Linked DNA regions of Blastococcus saxobsidens DD2. The protein of the gene in region 1 binds, or shares a complex with, the protein of each later gene. Links are inferred from orthologs where the notes say so. Each region holds a gene or a part of one and is shown in the gene's direction. Other genes may lie near its edges.

Evidence for each region. Proteins that work in one complex are often made in the same cells at the same time.
Region 2: the proteins of BLASA_RS14020 (region 1) and BLASA_RS08550 are in contact, whole or in part, in a solved structure (PDB 8CE8), measured with the Escherichia coli proteins. The link is inferred for Blastococcus saxobsidens DD2 from one-to-one orthologs.

Annotation. Positions count from the first base shown.
Region 1 is NC_016943.1:2,953,678-2,957,817, reverse strand. Bases 687-3,434 are described here. They hold BLASA_RS14020 (cytochrome c maturation protein CcmE), read left to right. Parts: upstream 687-1,708; coding sequence 1,709-2,161; downstream 2,162-3,434. Other genes in these bases: BLASA_RS14015 (heme lyase CcmF/NrfE family subunit), read left to right, coding at 2,158-3,434; ccsA (cytochrome c biogenesis protein CcsA), read left to right, coding at 862-1,617; BLASA_RS14030 (heme exporter protein CcmB), read left to right, coding at 687-857. Also shown: BLASA_RS14035 (ABC transporter ATP-binding protein), read left to right, coding at 1-201; more of BLASA_RS14030, read left to right, coding at 198-686; more of BLASA_RS14015, read left to right, coding at 3,435-4,140. UniProt on the Escherichia coli protein: Heme chaperone required for the biogenesis of c-type cytochromes. Transiently binds heme delivered by CcmC and transfers the heme to apo-cytochromes in a process facilitated by CcmF and CcmH.
Region 2 is NC_016943.1:1,823,464-1,827,795, reverse strand. Bases 779-3,718 are described here. They hold BLASA_RS08550 (heme exporter protein CcmB), read left to right. Parts: upstream 779-1,881; coding sequence 1,882-2,556; downstream 2,557-3,718. Other genes in these bases: BLASA_RS08540 (cytochrome c maturation protein CcmE), read left to right, coding at 3,399-3,718; BLASA_RS26245 (hypothetical protein), read left to right, coding at 3,280-3,402; ccsA (cytochrome c biogenesis protein CcsA), read left to right, coding at 2,553-3,287; ccmA (heme ABC exporter ATP-binding protein CcmA), read left to right, coding at 1,148-1,885; BLASA_RS08560 (sulfurtransferase), read right to left, coding at 779-892. Outside these bases: more of BLASA_RS08560, read right to left, coding at 65-778; more of BLASA_RS08540, read left to right, coding at 3,719-3,818; BLASA_RS08535 (TlpA family protein disulfide reductase), read left to right, coding at 3,983-4,332. UniProt on the Escherichia coli protein: Required for the export of heme to the periplasm for the biogenesis of c-type cytochromes.

The DNA of each region.
Region 1 (4,140 bases):
GCCTGCCGGCCGGCCCTGCTCTGCCTGGACGAGCCCACGGCCGCCTTGGACAGCCACGGCATGCAGGCTCTCGTGACCGTCCTCGACACGATCCGTGCCGACGGCGGGACGGTCCTGGTCGCCACCCACCAGCCGGACGCCCTCCTGGCGGCCGCGGACGGCCACCTGGTGGTCGGCGACGGACGGGTGGTGCTGCGGTGACGCAGCCGGTCACCGTGCTGGCGCAGACGGCGGCCGTGTTCCGCCGGGAGGTGGCCGTGGAGCGGGCCGGCCGCGAGGCGCTGGTCACCACGGCGCCCTTCGTCGCCGCCTTCGTGGTGCTGGCCGGCCTGGGCTTCGGACCCGGGCCGCAGCAGCTGGCGGCCACGGCCGGAGGGACGGTGTGGCTGGCGGTCCTCGTCGCCACGGTCCCGTTGGCCCGGACCGTGGCCGGCGCCGAGATGGCGGAGGAGAGCTGGGACGTGCTGCGCGGGCTGGTCGCCCCGAATGCGCTCTTCGCCGGCAAGCTGCTGGCGACCTGGGGCGCGCTCGCCCTGACCTGGGTGCTGGCCGGCGCCCTCGTCGCCGTCCTCTTCGAGGTCCCGGTGCCTCCGGCGGCGATCTACGGCGGTGCCCTGGGCACGCTGGCGCTCGCGGCGCTGACGACGACGTTCGGGGTGCTCGTCGACTCCGGTGCCCGCCGGGGCGGGCTGCTGGCGGCCCTGATGCTGCCCACCGGCCTGCCCGTGCTGCTCGCCGGGACCCAGTTGACCGTTTCCGCGAGTGCTGTGCTCCCCTGGGGCATCCTCATGACCCTGTACGCGGGCGCTGTGCTGACGGCCGCCTGGGCGGTGTTCCCCGTCCTACTCGAGGAGTGATCGGATGGCATCTCCCTCGGCCGGCACGGCCGACCGCATCCACGGCGCAGCGGCCGTGGTGGTTGCAGCGGTCGCGGTGATCCTCGCCCTGGTGGTGGCACCGACCGACACCGTGCAGGGTGAACCGCAGCGGCTGATGTACGTCCACGTGCCTGCGGCGTGGCTGGCCTACCTCTCGTTCGCGGCGGTGCTCGGCGCGAGCGTGGCCTATCTGCTGACCCGGGACCTGCGGTGGGACCGTCGGGCTCAGGCCGCCGCGGAACTCGGCGTCGGCATGACCGCGTTGGCGATCGCGCTGGGCAGCATCTGGGGCCGGCCGGTGTGGGGCGTGTGGTGGGTCTGGGACCCTCGCCTGGTCACCACCGCCGTGCTGCTCCTCGTCTACCTGGGCTACCTCGGGGTCCGCGGCCTGGGGGACGACCGCGCCGCCGGGGCCCGTCGTGCGGCGGCCGTGGGGATCGTCGGGTTCGTCAACGTGCCGGTCGTGCACTTCTCGGTGGTGTGGTGGCGCACCCTGCACCAGCCGGCGACCGTGCTGTCCCCGGACCCGGCGCCGATGGACCCGTGGATGGCGGCCGCTCTGGGGGCGGCCGTGGCGGCCTTCACGCTGGCCGGGGTGCTGGTGGTGCGGCGCCGGCTGCGGGTGCTCGCCTCGGCCGACGCCCCCGCCGCCCCCGGGCCGGCGGGTGCTCCGCCGCAGGGCGCAGCCGCCCTCGGACCGACCGAGGCGCTCGTCGTCGTCCCGAGGACGCGCCGGTGAACGGCTGGGAGTGGGTGGTGGGGGGCTACCTGCTCACGGCGACGACCTGGACCGCGTACTGGTACTGGACACGGCCGGGGCGGGGACCCCGGTGATCCGCAGCGACGGCGAGACCGCCGAGCGTCCACGCCGGCAGATGCCCGTGCGGCTGCTGCTCGTCGCGGGCGTGGTCCTCGTCGCCGTCGGGGTGCTGGCGGTCGGGGGGCTGCAGGGCAGCCTCGTCTACTACCGGACGACCAGCGAACTGGTCGCCGATCCGGAACTGGTGGGTGAGCGGGTACGGCTCGGCGGCCTCGTGGTGGCCGGGTCCGTCGCCACGACGGCGGACGGAGTCCGGTTCGAACTCACCGACGGGGTGCACGACCTGCCGGTCGTCAACAGCGGGCAGCCGCGCGGCGTCTTCCAGGAGGGGCAGGGCGCCGTCGTCGAGGGCACCCTCGGTGCCGACGGCGTCTTCCGTTCCGACGTGCTCCTGGTCAAGCACGACAACGAGTACCGGGCTCCGGTGGGCGGGGCCGCCCGCCCGGCGGAGGACGGCGGATGAGGCACCTGCTCGGCCCGTTCGGTCTGATGCTGGGCCTGGTGTGCTCCGCGGTCGCCTGCGCGGCCTGGGCGGCGACCGCCCGGCGAGGTGACGGCGGCGGTGCGGGCCGATGGGGGAGGATCGGCACCGGAGGATCGCTGCTGGGCGCCGCCGTCGCCGTCGCCGTCATGGTCGACGCCCTCGTCCAGCACGACTTCTCCGTGCGCTACGTCGCCGAGAACGGCGGTCGGGCGGTGCCGCCGTACTACACCGTCATCAGCCTGTGGGCGGCGCTCGAGGGCTCGCTGCTGCTGTGGCTGCTGGTGCTCACCGCCCTGACCGCGCTGGCGGTGGTGCGCGTCCACCCCCGGGCGGGGGACCTGCACCCGTGGGCGATGTCGGTGCTGTCGGCGCTGGGTGCCTTCTTCTTCGCGCTGGCCCTGTTCGCCGGTAGTGCCTTCGACCGGGTGAGCCCGGTACCGGCCGACGGGCCCGGACCGAACCCGCTGCTGCAGGACCATCCCCTGATGGGCCTCCACCCGCCCCTGCTCTACCTGGGCTACGTGGGCATGGCCGTTCCGTTCGCCTACGCGGTCGCCGCCCTCGTCACCGGGCGCACCGGGCCGGCGTGGGTGGCGGTGGTCCGCGCCTGGACGCTGACCGCCTGGGCCTGTCTCACCGCCGGTGTGGTCATGGGCGGCTGGTGGGCCTACGAGGTGCTCGGCTGGGGCGGCTACTGGGGCTGGGACCCGGTGGAGAACGTCTCGGTGCTGCCGTGGTTCACCGCCACCGCGCTGCTGCACTCGATCATGGTGCAGCGGCGGCGGGCGACGTTGCGGCTGTGGAACCTCACCCTGGCGATCGCCACGTTCGTCCTCGTCCTCTTCGGCACCTTCCTCACCCGCAGCGGGGTGGTCGAGAGCGTCCACGCATTCACCCGGTCGACGATCGGCCCGGTGCTGCTCGGTTTCCTCCTGGCCGTGGTCCTGGGTGCCGGGGCGCTGTTCCTGTGGCGCTCGGACCGGTTGGGCGACGACGACCCGCTGCTGGCGACGGTCTCCCGGGAGACCTCCTTCCTCGCCAACAACCTGCTCCTGGCCGGTCTGGCCTTCACCATCCTGCTGGGCACCACCTTCCCGATCGCGGTGGAGGCCCTCACCGGGGACCGGCTGAGCGTGGGCGCCCCCTACTTCACCCGGATGACGGTGCCGCTCGCGCTGCTCGTCGTCCTGCTCATGGGACTGGGACCCCTGCTGCCGTGGGGCAGTGCCCAGGGTCGGCGCCTGGCCGGCCAACTGCTGCCCTCGGCGCTCGCCGGCCTGGCCACGATCGGCCTGCTGGGCCTGTCCGGGCTGGACGGGGTCGGCGCGCTGCTCACCTTCGGCCTGGCGGTGTTCGTCGCCGGGGCGACCCTGACCCGGGTGGTCCTGGACGTGCAGCGGACGAGAACCCTTCGGCCGGGCCGTCTCGCCGGCACGGTCGGGCGGACCCTGGCCCAGCACCGGCGGGCCTACGGCGGGCTGCTCGTGCACCTGGGCTTCGTGCTCGCGGCGGTCGCGGTGGCCGCGTCCTCGACCTACAGCAGCTCGGCCACCCGGCAGCTGGCCGTCGGAGACACCGTTCGGGTCGGGGAGTGGACGGCGACCCTGCAGGAGGTGCGCCGGTCGGCCGACGAGCGGCGCATGTCGGTCGCCGCCGACCTGCTGCTCCGCGAGGACGGGCGCGACGTCGGGGTCCACGCCCCGCGGCTGAGCATGTATCCCTCGCTCAGCCAGGCGGTCGGATCCCCGTCGGTGCGGACGACGCTCACCGAGGACGCCTACCTGGTCCTCACCGAGGTGGACCCGGACGCCGGCACCGCCACGGTGCGCCTGGTGGTCAACCCGATGGTGGTGTGGCTGTGGATCTCGGTGCCGGTCATGGTCGCCGGTGCGGGAGTGGCCGCCTGGCCCGTCCGGCGGACCGTCCCACGGGATGCGGAACGGCTCGAGAACCGCGTG
Region 2 (4,332 bases), 1.1 Mb from region 1 along the record:
CATCCGCGACGCCGCGGCGCGACCCCCGCCCGCGACGGCAGCGAGGGGCCGCGGACGCTCTGGCTCACTTCTCGATCGGAACGCCGACGAGCGAGCCGTACTCGACCCAGCTGCCGTCGTAGTTCTTGACGTTCTTCTTACCGAGCAGCTCGCTGAGCACGAACCAGGTGTGGCTGGAGCGCTCGCCGATGCGGCAGTAGGCGATGGTCTCCCTGCTGTCATCGAAGCCCTGCTCGCCGTAGAGCGCGGCCAGCTGCTCGTCGCTCTTGAAGGTGCCGTCCTCGTTGGCGGCCTTGCTCCACGGGATGTTGATCGCCGTGGGCACGTGACCGGCCCGCTGCGACTGCTCCTGGGGCAGGTGGGCGGGGGCGAGGATCTTGCCGGAGAACTCGTCGGGCGAGCGCACGTCGACGAGGTTCTTCGAGCCGATAGAGGCGACGACCTCGTCGCGGAACGCGCGGATGGACAGGTCCGGCTCGGCGGCCTGGTACTGGATAGCCGGGCGCTGAGGAGCGTCATTCGACAGCGGGCGGCCGTCGAGTTCCCACTTCTTGCGGCCGCCGTCCATCAGCTTGACGTCGCGGTGGCCGTAGATCTTGAAGTACCAGTAGGCGTAGGCGGCGAACCAGTTGTTGTTGCCGCCGTAGAGCACCACGGTGTCGTCGTTGCTGATGCCGTGGGACGACAGCAGCGCCTCGAAGGCAGACTTGTCGAGGTAGTCGCGGCGCAGCGGGTCCTGGAGGTCGGTCTTCCAGTCCAGCTTGACGGCGCCCTCGATGTGGCCGCCGTCGTAGGCGGTGGTGTCCTCGTCGACCTCGACGAAGACGATGCCGGGCTGGCCCAGGTTCTCCTGGACCCAGTCGACGGTGACGAGCACGTCGTTACGGCTCATGGAGATCTCCTTCTGGTCGGATGTTCACATTTTCAGGCGGTGCACGCGGACATCCACAACCGGCGCCCGCGGACCGATCCTGCGCTCTCCGCTGCCGGCGCCGGTTCGAGATCCAGGCTACTACGATTGCGCCTAGTAGAGCCCGCCGCCGCCCCGGCCGCTGTCACTACTACCCACGTCCGTACTATCTACCTGCGTACTGCTGTTGACGTTGAGCACTCCCCTCCCCGGCGCCGAAGAAGGTCGAGGCTGACCGTGTCCCCCGCTTCCCGGCTGCCGTACGACGCCTGCCCTGCTGGGCGGCAGGCTCACCCGGATGCGGTGATCGAGCTGCACGGCATCGCGGTCTCGGTCGAGCGCACACCGGTCCTCCGGGACCTGACGCTCACCGTGGGAGCGGGCGAATCAGTGGGGGTGATCGGGGCGAACGGGTCGGGCAAGAGCACGCTGTTGCGCCTGCTGGCCACTCTTCTCTCCCCTACCGCCGGCACCGGTCGGGTATTCGGTTCGACGCTGGGCAGCCGTGAGTGCGAGAGGATCCGTCCTCGCATCGGCCTGATCGGGCACTCACCCGCGCTCTATCCCCGGCTGACGCTGGCCGAGAACCTGCGCTTCTTCTGTCGTCTGACCGGTGTCGATGTGTCGGCCGTCAGCACGGCCCTGGACGCAGTCGGACTGGGTCGGGCCGCGGACCGACCCGCGGACCGCTGCTCGCAGGGGATGCAGCGCCGGACGGAGCTCGCCCGCGCCATCCTCAGCACGCCTGCCCTCCTCCTGCTCGACGAACCGCACGCCGGGCTGGACAGCGGCTCGGCCGGCCTGGTCGATGCGGTCATCGACGACGTGTGCGCTCGCGGAGGTGCCGCAGTCGTCGTCTCCCACGATCGTGCCCGGCTCGACGCGGCCGTCGACCGAGTCCTGGATCTCCAGGCGGGGAGTCTTCACGACGCCCTCCCCTCGGCCACGCCCGTGCCCGCGCAGGCGGCCCGGTGACCCCGCCGCCTCCGGCACGGCAGGTCCTGGAGCTGGCCCGCAAGGACCTCCTCCTCGAGGGACGAGCCGGCGAGGCTCTGCTGGTCACCGCACCGTTCGGCGGGGTGGCGCTGTTGCTCGTCCCGCTCGCCATCGGCACCGACGTCCCCCTGCTGCGGTCCGTCGGCTACGGCATCTACTGGGTCGTGGTGCTTCTCTTCGGGGTGCTGGTCAGCCTGCGGCAGAGCACCGCGGACACAGCCGCGCAGGTGGCCCTGCTCCGGCTCACTGGAGTGCATCCCGTCGTCCGGCTGGCGGGGCGGGCGGCAGCCAGCGCCGTGCTCCTGCTGGCGTTCGAGCTGACGTTGCTGCCGGTCGCGGTCATGATCTACGACCCACCCCTCGACAGCTGGCCCTGGCTGCTCGCCGTCCTGCCGCTGGTCGCTGCCGGGCTGGCCGTGCTCGGCACCTTGGCCGGGGCTCTGGCGCAGGGACTGGCCGGCCGCACGACCCTCGGGCCCCTTCTGGTCTTGCCGCTCGCGCTTCCCCTGCTTCTGTCGGCCACGCAGGTGGCCGAGTCGGTTCGCTATGGCCGGGAACCGTGGAACTGGCTGGCCCTGCTGCTGCTCGTCGACATCGTCGCCGCACTCGCGGTTGCGCTCTTCGCTCGATCCCTCGAGGAGTTCTCGTGAGGTCCGTCTTTCGCCGGCTGACCGCCGTCACCATCGTCGCCATGGCCGGCGCTCTGGCCGCAGCGCTCACCGCTCCCCCCGACCGGCTGCAGGGCAATCTGCAGCGACTGATGTACGTCCACGTCCCGGCAGCGTGGCTCGCCTACCTCAGCTTTGCCATCACGTTCGGCGCCAGCGCGGCGTGGCTGTGGAAGCGCCGGGCGTCCCTGGACCGGCTCGCTTCGGCCAGTGCGGAGGTCGGGGTCTTCTTCACCGGACTCACCATCGCGCTCGGCTCCATCTGGGGGAAGCCGGTCTGGGGGGTCTGGTGGACCTGGGATCCCCGGCTGGTCACGACGGCCATGATGTTCTTCGTCTACCTGGGCTACCTGGCGCTGCGTCGGGCGACCGTGGATGCCACGGTGCGAGCGCGGCGGAGCGCCGTGTTCGGCGTCCTGGCCTTCGCGCAGATCCCGGTCGTCCACATGTCCGTGGTGTGGTGGCGGGCGGTGCACCAGCCGCCGACGGTGCTCAAGCCGGCGGCCCCCACGATCGACGAATGGATGCTCGCCGCCCTGCTGCTGAACGTCCTCGCCTTCACGCTGGTCTACGTCGTTCTGTTGCGCGCACGCATCCGGCTGGCGGTCGCCGAGGAGGCCTACGACGCCGCGCACGACGGGGCCGCCGGCGAGCTCGCCGGGGAGGCCGTCACCACCCCTGACTACCGGAAGGAGTTCCCGAACCATGTCTGAGTGGGCATGGGTGGCGCTGGGATTCAGCGTCGCCTACGGGGCCATGGGCGGCTACGCCGCCTGGTTGCGGCACCGGCTGAGCGAGGCCACCCGGCGGATCGAGAAGATCCGATGAAGCGATACCGCCTGCTGGCCGTCTCGGTGCTCGGCGTCGCGGGGATCCTGCTGGGCGTCCTCTTCGTCGGGAACATCAACGGGAACCTCGTGTACTTCCTGACGCCGCACGAGGCGCTCGCGCAGAAGGCCGACTTCGAGGACGGCAGGCGCTTTCAGATCGGCGGTCTAGTGCAGGACGGCAGCGTGGAGACGACGGACGACGGGCTGCGCTTCGTGGTCGTCTCCGGCCCCGCGGAAGTGCCGGTGGCCTACCGGGGGTCCCCCGCACAGCTGTTCCGCCCCGGCATCGGAGTGGTGATGGAGGGAGCCTGGGACGGTGACACGTTCCGGTCCGACACCATGATCATCAAGCACGACGAGAACTACCAGGCCCCGGACAGCGCCGAGGGTGAACCCGGCGACGGGGCGCCGTGACGGTCCATTTGGCAGATTCTCGAGCATCCGGCGCCCGGAAGCGGTCACCTGCGCGGGCCGGTCGGGCCTCGGTCGCCGCTGCGCTGCTCACCACGGCATGCACCAGCCCCGGTGAATCACCGAGCGGTGTCCAGTCCCAGGCCCAGGAAGGCGACCTTCCCCCGATGGCCCCGTGCCCGGAACCGCTGGAGGCGGGCGGCGGCGCGGGCACCCAGCTCCCCGACGTCACCCTGACCTGTCTGGGCCAGCCGACCGAACTGGCGCTACGGGAGCTGCCCGCGGTTCCGGTCGTCCTCACCTTCTGGGCGTCGTGGTGCGGGATCTGCCGCGAGGAGATGCCGGAGTTGCAGCGCCTCGCCGACGAGGTGGGGGACCAGGTGCTGTTCCTCGGCGTCAACGCCAAGGATGGGGAGCGGCCGGCGCGGTTCCTGCTGGACGACCTCGGCGTCACCCATGCCAACCTGTACGACCCATCGGGCCGGTCGCTCGATCTGCTGCCCAGCCCCGGGGTGCC